Linked DNA regions of Catenulispora sp. GP43. The protein of the gene in region 2 interacts with the protein of the main gene of each other region in a pairwise test. Links are inferred from orthologs where the notes say so. Each region holds a gene or a part of one and is shown on either strand. Other genes may lie near its edges.

Region 1 (7,329 bases), on a different replicon or contig from region 2:
GGTGCTCAACTTCGCCGGGACGCGGCTGCGCCGGTATGTCGGCGGCAAGCTGTCGCTGGACGTGCAGTACGACCTGCGGAACCGGATCTTCGGTGCGCTGTCCCGGCTGGACGGCGCGCGGCAGGACGAGTTGGCGACCGGGCAGCTGATCTCTCGGGCCACCTCCGATGTCACGATGGTGCAGGGGCTGCTCGGCATGCTGCCGATGCTGACCGGGAACTTCCTGCTCTTCTTCGTCGCCCTCGGGGTGATGGCGTTCCTGTCGCCGCTGCTGACGCTGGTCGCGCTGGCGACCGGTCCGCTGCTGTGGCTGGTGGCGGTGGCCGCGCGCAAGCGGCTGTACCCGGCCACGTGGGAGGCGCAGCAGCAGGCTTCGGCGCTGGCCGGCGTGGTGGACGCCGCGGTCGGCGGGGTGCGGGTGGTGAAGGGCTTCGGGCAGGAGGAGCAGGAGCTCGGGAAGCTGGAGGCGGCCGGGGAGCGGTTGTTCGCCTCGCGGCTGCGCGCGGTGCGCTTCTCCGCCCGGTACAACCCGGCGATCATGGCGATCCCGGCGCTGGGGCAGGTCGGGGTGCTGTTCCTCGGCGGGTGGCTGGCGCTGCGCGGGACCATCACGCTGGGCACATTCCTGGCGTTCTCGACCTACCTGGCGCAGATGCTCGGGCCGGTGCGGATGCTGTCCTCGCTGGTGACGATCGGGCAGCAGGCGCGGGCCAGTGTGGAGCGGATCTTCGAGATCATCGACTCCCAGCCGAAGGTCACCGAGAAGCCGGACGCGGCCGAGCTGCCGCGGCAGGCCTCCGGGGTGGAGTTCGACGGCGCGGTGTTCGGCTACGTCGCCTCCCGGCCGGTGCTGCGCGGGCTGGACCTGGCGGTGCGCCCCGGGGAGACGGTGGCGCTGGTGGGGACCTCCGGGTCCGGCAAGTCCACGGTGTCGATGCTGCTCCCCCGCTTCTACGACGTGCAGGGCGGCGCGGTGCGGGTCGGGGGCGCGGACGTGCGCGACGTCACCCTGGAGTCGCTGCGCGAGGCGATCGGCCTGGTGATGGAGGACAGCTTCCTGTTCTCCGACTCGGTCCGCGCCAACATCGCCTACGGCCGCCCCGACGCCTCCGACGAGCAGGTGCGGGCCGCGGCGCGGATGGCCGAGGCCGACGAGTTCGTCGAGCAGCTGCCCGCGGGCTACGACACGGTGGTCGGCGAGCAGGGCCTGACCCTGTCCGGCGGCCAGCGCCAGCGCATAGCCCTGGCCCGGGCGCTGATCACCGACCCCCGGGTGCTGATCCTGGACGACGCCACCTCCGCGGTGGACGCCCGCGTGGAGGCGGAGATCCACGACACGCTGCGCCGGGTCATGGCCGGGCGCACGACTCTGCTGATCGCGCACCGCCGCTCCACCCTGGCGCTGGCCGACCGGATCGCGGTGCTGGACCGCGGCCGGGTCGTCGACATCGGCACGCACGAGGAGCTCACCGAGCGCTGCCCGCTGTACCGGCTGCTGCTGTCCGGGCCGGGCGACGACGCCGAGGGCATCGACGCCGGGGATCTGACGAGGGCGGCGGCCACGGGCAACGCAGGCAACGGCGCGCGGCCACTGGTCGCCGCGTCGGTCACCGTGGTGGCTGACGGCACCACGGTCCAGATCGACGGCACCGAGGCCCAGGTCGACGGCATCACCCCGAGCCTGTGGCCGGAGGTCGAGGACGACGGCGACGACCTCGCCGAGGCCAAGGGCTCCGGCACCCGGGCGCTGCCCGGCATGGGCGGAGGAGGCGGGGGCCGCGGCGTCGGGGGCGGCGGCGGAGGTGGCTTCGGCGGGTTCCTGGCCTCGATGCCCCCGACCCCCGAGCTGCTGGCCAAGGTGGCGAAGCTGCCCCCGGCCACGGACGTCCCCAACGTCTCCCAGGGCGAGGCCCGCGCCGCCGACCCCGGCTTCGCCCTGCGCAAGCTGCTGCGTCCCTTCCGGCTCGCGCTGCTGCTCGGCCTGCTGCTGGTCGCCGCCGACGCCGCGGCCGGCCTGGCGCTGCCGGCGCTGATCCGCGGCGGCGTGGACCGGGGCATCCTGGCCCACTCGCTGTCGGCGATCGTCGGGGTCTCGGTGGCCGCGCTGGTGGTGGTGGCCGTCGACACCGTGGTCAACGTCTGCCAGGCCCGGGTCACCGGCCGCACCGGCGAGCGCCTGCTGTACGCGCTGCGGGTGAAGGTGTTCGCGCAGTTGCAGCGCCTGGGACTGGACTACTACGAGCGCGAGCTGTCCGGGCGGATCATGACCCGGATGACCACCGACGTGGACGCGCTGTCCACGTTCCTGCAGACCGGTCTTCAGCAGGCGGTCGTCAGCGTCCTGTCGTTCGTCGGGATCGTGGTGGCACTGGTGGTGATCAACTGGCAGATGGCACTGATCGCGCTGAGCGTCCTGCCGCCGCTGCTGATCGCGACCGCGGTGTTCCGTTCCAAGTCCAGCAAGGCCTACACCGAGGCGCGGGAGAAGGTCTCGGCGGTCAACGCCGACCTGCAGGAGAACGTCGCCGGTATGCGGGTGACGCAGGCGTTCCGGCGGGAGGGCACGAACGCGGCCCGGTTCGCCGGGCTGTCCGACGAGTTCCGCGTCTCGCGGCTGCGCGCGCAGAAGTACATCGCCACGTACTTCCCGTTCGTGCAGTTCCTCGCCGACATCGCCGGGCTGCTGGTGCTGGCCGCCGGCGCCTCCCGGGTGCACTCCGGCGAGCTGACCGCCGGCGCGCTGATCGCCTACCTGCTCTACATCGACATGGTGTTCTCGCCGGTGCAGCAGCTCTCGCAGGTGTTCGACGGCTACCAGCAGGCCGCGGTCGGGCTGCGCCGGATCGGCGACCTGCTGCGCACCGTGCCGTCCACGCCGGAGCCGGCGCGGCCGGTGCCGGTCCCGACGGCGCTGGAGGAGATCGTGTTCGACGACGTCACCTTCGCCTACGGCCCGGACACCAGGCCGGCGCTGGAGGGCGTGAGCGTGCGCATCCCGGCCGGGCAGACAGTGGCGCTGGTCGGGCAGACCGGCGCGGGCAAGTCCACCTTCGTGAAGATGGTCGCCCGCTACTACGACCCGACCGGCGGGGAGATCCTGGCCGGCGGCCGCGACCTGCGGGAGTTCGAGCTGACCGACTGGCGACACCGGCTCGGCGTGGTCCCGCAGGAGGCGTACCTGTTCGACGGGACCGTCGCCGAGGCCATCGCCTACGCCCGGCCGGACGCCGCGCCGCGGGAGATCGAGGCGGCGGCCCGCGCGGTCGGCGCCGAGGAGATGATCGCGGGGCTGCCCGAGGGGTTCCACTCCCGGGTGGCCGAGCGCGGCCGGAACCTGTCGGCCGGGCAGCGGCAGCTGCTCGCGCTGGCCCGCGCCGAGCTGGCCGACCCCGACGTGCTGATCCTGGACGAGGCGACCTCCGCCCTGGACCTGGCCACCGAGGCCGCGGTCACCCGCGCCGAGCTGGCCCGCTCCACCGACCACGGCGCGGTCGGGCGCACCCGCACCACCCTGGTGGTCGCGCACCGGCTGACCACGGCGGCGCGCGCCGACCGGATCCTGGTGATGGACGGCGGGCGGATCGTGGAGGACGGCACGCACGCGGAGCTGGTCGACGCCGGCGGGACGTACGCGGGACTGTGGGAGGCGTTCGCCGCCGGGCACGAGGACGGCGAGCGGACTGCGGAGTCTGCCCAGACTGCGGAGACTGCGGGAGCCGCTATATAGCGGGCCCTATATAGGACTCGCTATATAAGAGCTCCCATATAAAGAGTCGGCCCGGCGGATCTGATCCGCCGGGCCGACTCGTGTGTGAACTCTCAGACGGTCTCAGGCAGCTGCCAGTCGATCGGCTCCTGCCCGAAGCCGACCAGGGCCTCGTTCACCGCCGAGAACGGCTTGGAGCCGAAGAACAGCTTCGCCGACAGCGGCGAGGGGTGCGCGCCCTGGACGATCGCGTGCCGCGAGGCGTCGATCAGCTTGGCCTTCTTCTTGGCGTGCGCACCCCAGAGCACGAACACCACCGGCTTCTCGCGCGCCGAGACGTCCTTGATGACGGCGTCGGTGAACTTCTCCCAGCCGCGGTCCTTGTGCGAGGCCGGCTCGTGCGCGCGCACCGTGAGCACCGTGTTGAGCAACAGCACGCCCTGGTCGGCCCAGGCCTTCAGGTAGCCGTGCTTGACCGGCGCGACGCCCAGGTCCGTCTCCAGCTCCTTGTACATGTTCCGCAGCGACGGCGGGATGCGCACGCCCGGGCGCACCGAGAAGCACATGCCGTGGGCCTGGCCGTCGTCGTGGTACGGGTCCTGCCCGATCAGCACCACCTTGACGTCCTGGTACGGCGTCGCCTCCAACGCCGCGAACACCTCGTCCTCAGGCGGGAACACCTGGTGCTCGGCACGCTCGGTCTTAAGGAAAGCCTCCAGGTCGGCGAAGTACGGCTGCTCGGTCTCGGCAGCCAGCACCGGCGCCCAGGAGGCGGGGATGAGTTCACGCATGAGAGGAACCTATCCGGCCGCTGTGACAGCGCTGAGCAAGTTATCGATACTGCGACGCGTAGCGTCTCCATAACGGGCGGTGGTGGGAGACGGGAGGGGCCGAAAAACTTCCCAGAAAAAACTTTGGGCGCCATGTATCAGGGGGCGTTTGGGGTGCTCTTGTAAGTGAGCGGGTCGGGGGGCCCGCGGGCGTGGTCCAGTCGGTGTGTGTCTCTAGGGGGGACGCGCCGCCGGCCAGGCCGGGTGGAAAGGGTGGTGTGCCGTGACGCCGGGGGGTGGGTGCGGCACACCACCGCCACCGAGGTAAGAGGGGGGCTCCGCTGGGGGGCGGGGTTGCAACACTTGGGGGGAACAACACGGGGACCACGGGGAACCGGGGGAACTGGGGGGAAAGCACGGGGGAACGGCAGGACCAGCGGCAACGGTCTGTGGGGGAACGCGGCCGCTTGGGGGGACCGGAGGCGGGACTGGGACGGGGGTCCAGTTCCGCCTGCGGCTATTGGCAGGGCAGCATAAGTGCTGACTAGGTTGTTCACAGGGAGGGAACCATGACGGACCACGCGGCCTGGCTGGCCCGGATTCTGGAGACACACCCGGACGTCGTCCACGTCGACGGCGCCACCGAGACGCTGATCAAGCGTGACGAGCTGCTGGTGCTCGACACGCACGCGGACGCGGTGCACGACAAGGCGCGTCGGTGGGTCGACTCCCGGGAGGACTCGGCGGCGCCGGGGGTGACCCGGCTGCGGCTGGTGGCCGGGACGGACGCCGCCGACCTGACGCACACGCTGCGGGGCGGGGCCAAGGCGCACCGGCGCTGGAGTGTGACGCCGAACCACGTGCTCAGCGGGGCTCCGACCTGGACCGGCGGTCCCTATGGCCACCCGACCCCGCAGGCGGAGATGACCCAGCCGGTCGCCGGCGACGGCGGCGCCCAGCAGGTCACGATCGGGATCCTGGACACCGGCATCGACCAGCACCCCTGGTTCGAGGACAAGCCCTGGTACCTGGCCTGTACCGAGGACCAGCACGAGGCCCTGAACCCGGCCGTCGACGCGGACCTGGAGTCCGAGTCCGGGCACGGCACGTTCATCGCCGGGCTGATCATGCAGGAGGCGCCGGGCGCCTACCTGCGGTTCGAGCGGGTCCTGAGCCCGGCCGGCGTCACCGACGAGGTGGAGCTGCTCAACGGCCTGGACCGGATCGAGCAGCGGGTACGGGCCGGGGGCGGCAACCTGGACATCCTGAACCTGTCGCTGGGCTGCTACACCTTCGACGACCGGCCCTCCCCAGTGGTCACCAAGGCGATCGCCCAGGTGGCCCGCCGCACGCTGGTGGTGGCCGCGGCCGGCAACTTCGACTCCGACCGCCCCTACTGGCCCGCCGCCCTCAAGGACGTCGTCGCCGTCGCGGCTCTGGCCGACGGCGCCGACGGCGAGCCCGAGCGGGCGTCGTTCTCGAACTACGGCTGGTGGGTGGACGCGGCCGCGCCGGGAGTGAGGATCAAGAGCACGTTCCTGACGCACGGCCAGGAGGACGGCAAGGAGTTCCACGGCTACGCGAAGTGGAGCGGCACCAGCTTCGCCGCCCCTGTGGTGGCCGGTAGGATCGCCGCTTTGATGTCCGCCAAGGCTCTGCCGGTGCGCTACGCCGCCATGGAACTGCTCGACCCCGCGGGCGTCCGCATCCCCGACCTCGGGGTGGTCGTGCCGGCGGTCTTCGTTTGACGGATCCACGCTGGACACGTACCCCACATCAGTAAGAAGGCTCATATGGACCGCTCCCCCGCGTTGCTGGTCAAGGCCGCCGCCGCCGGCGACGCCTCGGCCTGGCAGCAGATCGTCGACGACTACAGCAGGCTGGTGTGGTCGGTGGCCCGGGGGTTCCGGCTCTCGCTGGCCGACGCCGCCGACGTCACCCAGAGCACCTGGCTGCGGCTGGTGGAGAACCTGGACCGGATCCAGAATCCGGACCAGCTCGCGGGGTGGCTGGCCACGACGACACGCAGGGAGGCGCTGCGCCTGATCCGCAGGACGCAGCGCGAGGTCCCCGATTCGGAGGAGGCCGAGGCGAACGTCTCCTTCTTCGGGGACTCCGAGGACGACGGCGATCCGGAGGCAGCTCTGGTCGCCCAGCAGGACAGCAGCGATCTGTGGCAGGCCTTCGCCACGCTCTCCGAGCGCTGCCGGAACCTGCTGCGGGTCGTCGCGGTGACGCCGCTGGAGAGCTACGCGGCCGTCGCCGAGGCGCTGGGCATGCGGGTGGGGTCGATCGGGCCGACCCGCTCGCGATGCCTGCAGCACCTCAAACGGGCCTTGAAGGCACTGAGCACAGTGCCGGAGACCACCCGGCCATGACAAGCACCACCGCACCGCCGTCCGAACCATCAGTACACGGGCACACCATATGAAGGACCTGATCCAGGGGGAACGATGCCGAAGTTGACGAACGGGGCCTCAGCGGAGGACATCGGACTCCTGTCCGCCCTCGGTGAGATGTTCGACGAGATCGACCCGGTGCCGCAGGACGTGGTGCGGGCCGGCTACGCGGCCTTCACCTGGCGGACCATCGACGCCGAGCTGGCCGAACTCGCCGAGGACTCGCTGCTGGTCGGGGCCGGATCGACCCGCGGCACCGACACCAGGCTGCTGACCTTCGAGGCGCCCAGCGTCTCGGTGGTCGTGGAGGTGACCGAGATCGGGGAGCGCCGAAAGCTCGTCGGCCAGCTGATCCCGGCCTGTTCGGACACGCTGCGGATCGAGCACCCAGCCGGGACGACCACCGTCGCGGTGGACGGTCAGGGCCTGTTCAGCGCCGACTCGCTGCCGGCGG
Region 2 (7,541 bases):
GGTCGCGTTGAGTGCGAGGATCCGGATGGTCTCATCGGCGCGGCACAGGCCACGCTCCTTCTCGGCTTGCGAGTAGGACGCGCCGCTTCGCCGGCGCGCGAATCCTGCGGCGTCGAATCCGAGTAGGTCGGGGTCACCGGACCGGACCGGGTCCAGGAGCACCGGCTGCTCCACCGTGAGGTCGTCTCCGGGCTTTGTCGCGCGCGTCCCCGCGAGAAGCGGGAACCGGCTGCTCTTGGCAAGACCCTCTGGCACGTCGTTGTACCTGGCACCGCCGCTGTTACAGTGCTTGCAGATCACCCGGTAGTTCGTGACCTCGTAGGCGAGCCACCAATAGCCGGGGTGGCCGGGCTCGCCGGATACCTCCGACTTCGGCCGGAAGTGATCGATCTGGACATCCGTGCGCTGGATCAGCGTCTCGCAGTACCAGCACTTGGGCCCGAGCAGCTGGACCAGAGGGCCGCGCATTTCGTCTTCTGTCCACAACGAACGGAACTCGAAGGCCGTGCCATCAGCGATGCAGGCTTGAATCTTCTCTTTCACCTTGTGTGCCTTCTCGATCCACGCCGGTGGAGCGCTCAACCCGCTCGTGTCCACATACCGCATCGATTCACACTGCCGAGGAGAGACGTTCGTCGAACAACTGCGATACCAGGGCCGCCAATTCCTGCGGAGACGGCGGATCGGTGCTCTCAGCTGACGCGATGAGCGCACGGCGCCGACGGTGGAGTTCGGCGAGGAAGGCCGAGACCAGCGGGTCCCGATTCGCGGTGGAGAAGCCGAGGGAGTCCAAGGCCGCAGTGACTTGTCCAAGCTCGACCTGTTTGCCGGCATCGTCCTCTGCCTCGGCGAGCAGGTCATACTGCCGGTCGATCAGGGCCTGCGTGTACTCGTCGAGCTGGCTCGGCAGCCCGAAGAGGTCCGTTGTCAGCAGTCCGCCGGCGCCTTGTCCCCGTGGAGTGGCGGTCGGGACCATCGCGGCCGCTCTTCCTTCCACAAAGGCGACTACCCGCACTTGCTCCCGCGTCATGTTCGCGACTAGGAGAGGTTCGTGCGTCGCCGCGATGAACTGTGAGTCCCTATCCTCTCCGAGGACAGCTAGTACCGAGCTGTACCAGAGCCGGCTCCACTCGGGATGGAAGTGGGAGTCGGGTTCGTCGAGAAGGAAGAGTGACTGCTCCGCGCGTTGCAGGCGGAGCAAACCCAGGATCGTCAAGCGCTGCTGCTCGCCCGAGCTCAGATCGTTCAAGCTGAGTGTTGTGCCGTCCACGCTCTCCAACTTGACGTCGACCGTGAGGTAGCCGGCGTCGAGCAGTGTGGTCAGCAGCGCGAACATCGACAGGTCCCGATCGAAGAGATTGCGCAGGGCCATGATGTCCTCGGCGCCGCCGAGTTCGATCCCGAAGCCGTCAACAGGGCTGCCCACGCCAGTCAACGGGTCGGCTTCGGGGACGAGCCCGAAACGTCCGGACTCGGCCACCGCCGCGAAGAACGTGCGGACCGGACCACCCAGTCCCCAGTATGGAAGCTCGTACCAATTCCGTCGTACTGAGCGAGGAGCCTTGACTCGGAGAACGGCAGAGGCCACGCCCTCGATACCGGAATGCCTGTGCAGGTAGGTACCGAAAGCATCAGACCAGTCCGAAATCTGCGCGAGCAACAGCAGCGCCAGATGGGAGGGCGTGCAGAGGAAGACGCGAGTGTAGAGAGAACAGCTGATGGGCACCGTGAGCTCTTCGGTCCAAGAATCCTCGAGGGAGTGCGTGATCAGCCATTCGTTGAAGCCTGCCCGCCACTCCCGCTGCCATCCGGTGAGACAGCGTGCAGCGAGAAGGCGGTGGCGTTCGAACTCCGCGGTCCACGGTGCCTGAAGGTGTGCCTGATAGCCGAACACATGGTCGGGCAAATAGTCGGTCCACTCTGAACGGGGCACAGACTCGGCTTTGTCGCCGACGGCGCTCACGGTCACCGTCGGCGAGCTCTCGGCTGGCTCCTGCCTGACCTGGACCGTGTCGTCTCCGATGGCATAGCTGATCTCGAAGGCGAACGCCGCGCCGCCCTTCGGTTGGTACAGCGCTCCGAAGATCTCGACGAGTGCGTGCAGGATTCTGGACTTGCCGCCCCCGTTGGGCCCGATCAAGGTGGCGATGGCATGGCCATGGTCGACCGCGGTAGTGAGATCCAGGTGGAAGTCTCGCAGCCCTCGGTACGCCGGCAGCCTCAGTTCGAGTAGCCGCACCTGATTCCCCTCACGATCGTCTCCCCACCATGGCGGTGCTCACCGCGTCGGGTCCTGACCCGACTGTCCGGACGGCCGGCCGAGAACGCGAAGCGCGTCGGCGAGGGCTGTGAATTCTGCGAGCGCCGAGCGTAGTTCCCCGGTGATGTCCTCAGCTATGCGGTACAAGTCCACGTCGGGTTCAGTGGCGGGCTCGGTCTGGCGTGGTGCGACTCGCAGATCGAGCTCGCACCCGTCCCTGCTGAGCAGTTCATCGACGTCGAACGGCCTGAACCAGCTCGTCTCGTCCCGTTCCTCCCGTGACCGCCCAGGCCGGTAAGCGGCTACGAAGTCCAGATAATCGGTTTCGGCCAACGGGGCGGTCTTCGTCACCGATGGCTGACGAGAACGCATGTCGTACACCCAAAGGCGCCGTGTGGATGGCCTTCCGTCAGTCCGTGGCGCGGGTTTGTCGAAGAACAGGACGTTGGCTCTGACGCCTTTGGCGGAGAAGACGCCGGTGGGAAGCCGTAGCAGGGTATGTACGTCACAGTGATGCAGCAGCCGTTTCCGGATCTCCGCTCCCGCACCGCCTTCGAACAGGACGTTGTCGGTGACCACGACGGCCGCCCGCCCCCCGATGTCCAGCAGTGTGAAGACATGCTGCAAGAAGTTCAGCTGCTTGTTCGCGGTCGCCGCCCACAAGTCGTAACGACTGTACCCGTAGTCGGCGATCACGGAGCCTCTGCCGAACGGCGGCGCGGTCAGCACCAGTGTGGCGTGCCGTTCCGGTCTGGACAGCAGGGCGTCACCGACGACGACGCGCGGCTGAGCCACCCCGTGCAGGAACAGATTCGCCATTGCGAGGCGTGCCGTTGTCTCGACCAACTCGTTCCCGGAGACGATGTCCTCGTCAGTCTGTGCACGCCGTGCTCGGTCGGCACCTCGCGGGAAGTGTTCGATGAGGTAGTCGAACGCCGTGATCAGAAAACCGCCGGTGCCGCAGGCCGGATCGATGATCGTGTCGTCCACGGTCGGCCGGACACAACGGACGACGGCGTCGATCAGCGGCCGCGGCGTGTAGTACTGCCCCGCTCCGGTCTTGGCGTCGTCGGCGACCCGCCCGAGCAAGGCCTCGAACACCGCACCGGGCGGCAAGCCCGGAACACCGGTCCAATAGTGCTGATCGACCAGGTCGATCAGCCGACTGAGCTTGAGCGGGTCGGATACCCGGTTCTGCGCCTTCCGGAAGATCCGGCCGATGGCGTCCGGGCGATTTCCGAAGTCCCACAGAATCTTCTCGTAGAAGCTCCCTTGTTCATAAGGAGAGGTCGCGCGTAGCTGATCCCAAGCCTGAGAGCCCGGCAAGCGCTGAGGATTGAGGATGCGGTGACGCTGTTCATGAGCGATCTTGACGCAGATCAGGTATGTCAGCTGTTCGATGTACTCCAGCGCAGAGACCCCGTCGTCGCGCAGGAGGTTTCCGAATGACCAGAGGGACTTGACGGGGTCACGATCCCGGGCAGCCGGTGGCGGGGTTGATGGGGTCACGGAAGCATCTCCTCGTGCTCGAACGCTCCACCGTAGTTCGCCAGACCACCGGTGAAAGCTCTGCGCTGTACAGTGCGGCGCAGCTGGTCAGCCATCGTCAGGGCCCGCTCGGCCGACATGACGGCACTGTCGATCCGTGCCGTCCGCTCCTCGACGAGGCGGACCGCCCGGTCCTGCTCCGCGGGAGGACCGACCGGTACCGGCATCAGCCGGATGGTGCCAAGGCTGATGGAGGCGGGGCCGGTGCTCTGTCGCGCGTTGCGCTCGCACCAGCCCTGGCCGAAGCTGTTGGCGTGCCAGGCGAGCAGCTTCGGGTGAAGCCGTTGGTCGCGGATCCGGATCCGGAAGACATGATTCTGATGGACGCAGTCGGCCAGCTGCCCTTCCCAGATCCATCCCCGGCCCAGGTTCGTGCGGTCCCCGGTCGCGGTCAGCAGGACGTCGGCGGGTCGAAGCCGGAATGCGGACGCCCGCTCCCGCGGCAGTCGGGTCGTGGTGACGTCATCCAGTGCCAACCTGCCTCTCTGCACGTTCGATACGCGGAGAAAAGGAACCTCCACATCGGCGCCATCCGATTTCCTCGCGTTCCCCACCGCGACACCTCGGGCGACATCCGCGATGCTTCCCAGCCGTGTCCATCGCCAGCCCTCTGGGAGTGACGGCAGGAACCCGTCGTCCACGATGTCGGGAGGAAGGTCTGCGGGCAGGAGAGCCCTGCCGGTGATCACTCCGGCTCTTGCCATGATCAGACCGCTGAGCTCGGTGGCCTGACCGACGGCGGCCCGGGTGCGGATGACGGCCTTGTCGATGTGGGCGTGGCACGCGGCCAGCAGAGTCAGGATCCGGCGTTGCTCGGCCGTGGACGGAAGGGGGAGTCGGATCTCTTCCAGGTCAGCTTGGGTGAGTTGGTACGTACGACCGGCGATCAGCCGGGCGCGGTCCTCGAGCTGCGTGCGGACGATCGGTGAGTTCCACAGGCCCACGAGGTACTGGAGATCGACTGCGGAAGAAAGTGCTCGGACTCGCGTCATGAAGTCTGGAAAGGCCACGGGCCTGCTGTGCTTCGCGGCCAACGCACCTTCGCCGACCTGGGAAAGCGTGCCGCTCACCCGGCTGATCAGGAGGTCGCCGGGGTGGATGAGCCCACTAGTGTCCGTGTCCGCTTCGGGCGCCGACCGTGTGCTCCTGACGTCGTCGAAATCCACCGCGCCTGTCCGAAGAGCTGTCGGCCGGAGCACGGGGACGCCACCCTTGCCGCTGTGCACAGGGCGACCGCCGGCCAACGGCTCGGCCAGCACCTCGGCCAGTCGGACGGTCTGCCAACCTGGCGGAAGCCCGGTGCTCACCCGAGTTCCTGGTCAAGCTCACGCAGAAGGTCCAGGGCGCCTTCGTTCCCGAATTCCCGCAGGAAGCCGTCGGTGCCCCCGCGGCCGGAGAAAGGCAGACCCTCCAGGTCTGTCGGATCGAACTGGGCGCTGGCCACCGCCGAGTCGGCGATGTGCCCGATCCACCATGTCTGGGCCGCGGTGAGCCTGCCCAGCCGGTTCTCCAGAGCGCCTGCAAGGCGATCTGCGGATGCCTCAGAGGGCCTCGCTGTCGGGGTGCTGTGGGCAGAGGACTGTAAATCCGGCCCGGCCATGCGGTCCTGGAGATCGAGCAGTGTTTCCCGTAGGGCGGGCAGTCGGGACAGCGCATCAGCCAAACCTGGTGCTTTCCGGCGCTCAACTGTTGGATTGCCTGGCTCGGGGATCTCCACGAGCTGTTGGACCAGATCCTCCAGCCGGATGCCGGCCAGGCTCCGAAAAGCGGCGTCGTCGCCATCGGTCAGCAGCGGAACGAGGCGGGCAAGCCGTAGGCCGAGCTCGGTACGATCGTCCTGCGTCAGGCTTTCCTGCGCGGCGATGTCGAGCAGGTGTGACAGCGCGGTCGTGCTCGCCGCACCGGGGGGATCCACCACATTGACGCGACCCCGGGGTTCGTGCCGCGAGGCTCCGACTGCGTCGATCACCACGAAGTGTGTTTTGGCGATCGCTCCCGGGCTGACCGCGCGCAGTGCGGCGGCCGAGATCGGCCGCGTTCCCCGACCCAGGAGCTGCACGTACTCGGCTGCTGACCGCACATCGCTCAGAATCAGCATGCATTCGAGCGCTGGTACGTCGAATCCAGTGGCCATCGAGGTCCTTATGACGGCGATCCGGAACTCTGGTGCCGTCGTAAACTCTCTCAATCGCCGGAGCGGCTCGGCCGCTGTGCCGTCGATATGCCGAACGAAACCCGGACCCGCGGCGAAAACGGCGCGAATCGCCTTGGCGACCTGTTCGGCGTGGTGATCGTCGTGTGCCAGGACAAGCGTCTTGGGGACGGCACCGGGAAGATCTCCCCTGCCCGGGAAGAGTGTGGCGAGACTGTCCCTGAAGGTATGAAGAACTGCCGTGAGCGCAGGCGGTTCGACGACGCGGCCGGCCATGGACCCCGGCCGGTCTGCTCCACGGTCAGGGTGTGCGGCGTCGCCGTCCAACGGCACGAGTACCGCTCGCTCAGGGGAATCGAGGCGCGCTTGGAAGAGCGAGTAATCCAGTGCCGACCCGTCAGCCACCGCCTGGTTCAGCGTGTACTCACTGACCGGATGGCCCTCGAAGAACCTGATTGTCCAGGAGTCCGGCAGGCTGGTGAAGCCCAGCAGGCGCGCGTCGAAATACTCCAGACGGGCGCGGTCCGCGTCGTAGAACGATCTGCGGCAGTCGTCCACGATGATCAGATCGAACGCGTCGGGCGGAAGATCCGGGTTGTGGTCGACCTCGGAGGACGAGGTTTCAGACTGTCGAAGAATACTGCGAAGTGTGTGCACAGTCGTCACGACAACCCTTGCCGATGGCGACAGGGCTGCGGGCGTGGTGAGTCTTTGGACGCTGTACAGCTCGGTAAAGCTCCGCACCTGGCCGGGGATGTGGAACTGGTGCAGTCCGTCGATCAACTGCATCGCGAGGACAGCCCGATCGACGACGAACAGGATGCGATGCGCCTTGGCGTACTCGAGTTGGCGAAAGGCCGTGAGGATCTCGGTGTAGGTCTTACCCGAGCCGATTACCATCTGGACCATGGCTCGGCGGCGGCCCGAAGCCATGGCTTTCTCAATCGCCCCGATCGCTGCGGCCTGTGGTGCTTTGAGAGCTTTCGCAGCTGATCCTTTGGCGGGTTGCTCCAGCTCGGGGAGCCTGTGAGCAAGCCTTGCCGAGTAGGTCGGCGCATTCGGATCCGCTTCAGCCTCACGCGACCATCGCGCCAGTGTGGATGGCTGATGGAACCCGCTGACCGTCCGTGAGCGCGGCTCGGGATCGTTTTCGTTACGGAAGTGCAGCTGCCGGCCATCGCTCATATAGCGGTACGGAAACGGGGCGCGCCCGGTTGGGAAGAATGGCGCGTCGGAGAACCTCTTGGCTCGCTCTTCAGCCTGCTGCATGGCGGCATCGGGGTTGGAACCATCCTCGAGACAAACAACCAACCCGGCAGCTTGGCCACCGACCAGAAGCAGGTAGTCGAGGCGATGTTCGTTGGTCGAACGCAGATTCGCAACGGTGCCGAGCGAGTGGTGAGCCTTCGCGTCGCGGTTCGACTCCGGGAACGTCCAACCTGCTGCTGCGAGAAGGCCCTCGACCGCCGCCGCGGCCTGAGACCGGCCCGGAGTGCGCGACTCGAAGTCGCGCCGGAGTTGCGGTAACGCTTTCTTCACCGCCGCGACTCGCTCCCGCAGGGTGTGTAGCTTTGCTGAATC

The links. The genes of interacting proteins can lie anywhere in the genome.
Region 1: the proteins of ABH926_RS16060 (region 2) and ABH926_RS38340 interact in binary tests that used the Escherichia coli proteins (3 or more experiments, as listed by UniProt). The link is inferred for Catenulispora sp. GP43 from one-to-one orthologs.

Annotation. Positions count from the first base shown.
Region 1 is NZ_JBGCCT010000025.1:144,713-152,041, forward strand. Bases 2,659-5,445 are described here. They hold ABH926_RS38340 (uracil-DNA glycosylase), read right to left. Parts: upstream 4,498-5,445; coding sequence 3,820-4,497; downstream 2,659-3,819. Other genes in these bases: ABH926_RS38335 (ABC transporter ATP-binding protein), read left to right, coding at 2,659-3,727; ABH926_RS38345 (S8 family serine peptidase), read left to right, coding at 5,046-5,445. Outside these bases: more of ABH926_RS38335, read left to right, coding at 1-2,658; more of ABH926_RS38345, read left to right, coding at 5,446-6,224; ABH926_RS38350 (RNA polymerase sigma factor), read left to right, coding at 6,270-6,854; ABH926_RS38355 (hypothetical protein), read left to right, coding at 6,930-7,329. UniProt on the Escherichia coli protein: Excises uracil residues from the DNA which can arise as a result of misincorporation of dUMP residues by DNA polymerase or due to deamination of cytosine.
Region 2 is NZ_JBGCCT010000007.1:45,557-53,097, reverse strand. What follows is about bases 1,525-4,523. They hold ABH926_RS16060 (N-6 DNA methylase), read right to left. Parts: upstream 3,770-4,523; coding sequence 2,279-3,769; downstream 1,525-2,278. Other genes in these bases: ABH926_RS16055 (hypothetical protein), read right to left, coding at 3,766-4,523; ABH926_RS16065 (AAA family ATPase), read right to left, coding at 1,525-2,239. Also shown: ABH926_RS16070 (HNH endonuclease), read right to left, coding at 1-606; more of ABH926_RS16065, read right to left, coding at 611-1,524; more of ABH926_RS16055, read right to left, coding at 4,524-5,115; ABH926_RS16050 (DEAD/DEAH box helicase family protein), read right to left, coding at 5,112-7,541. UniProt on the Escherichia coli protein: The subtype gamma methyltransferase (M) subunit of a type I restriction enzyme. The M and S subunits together form a methyltransferase (MTase) that methylates A-2 on the top and A-3 on the bottom strand of the sequence 5'-AACN(6)GTGC-3'.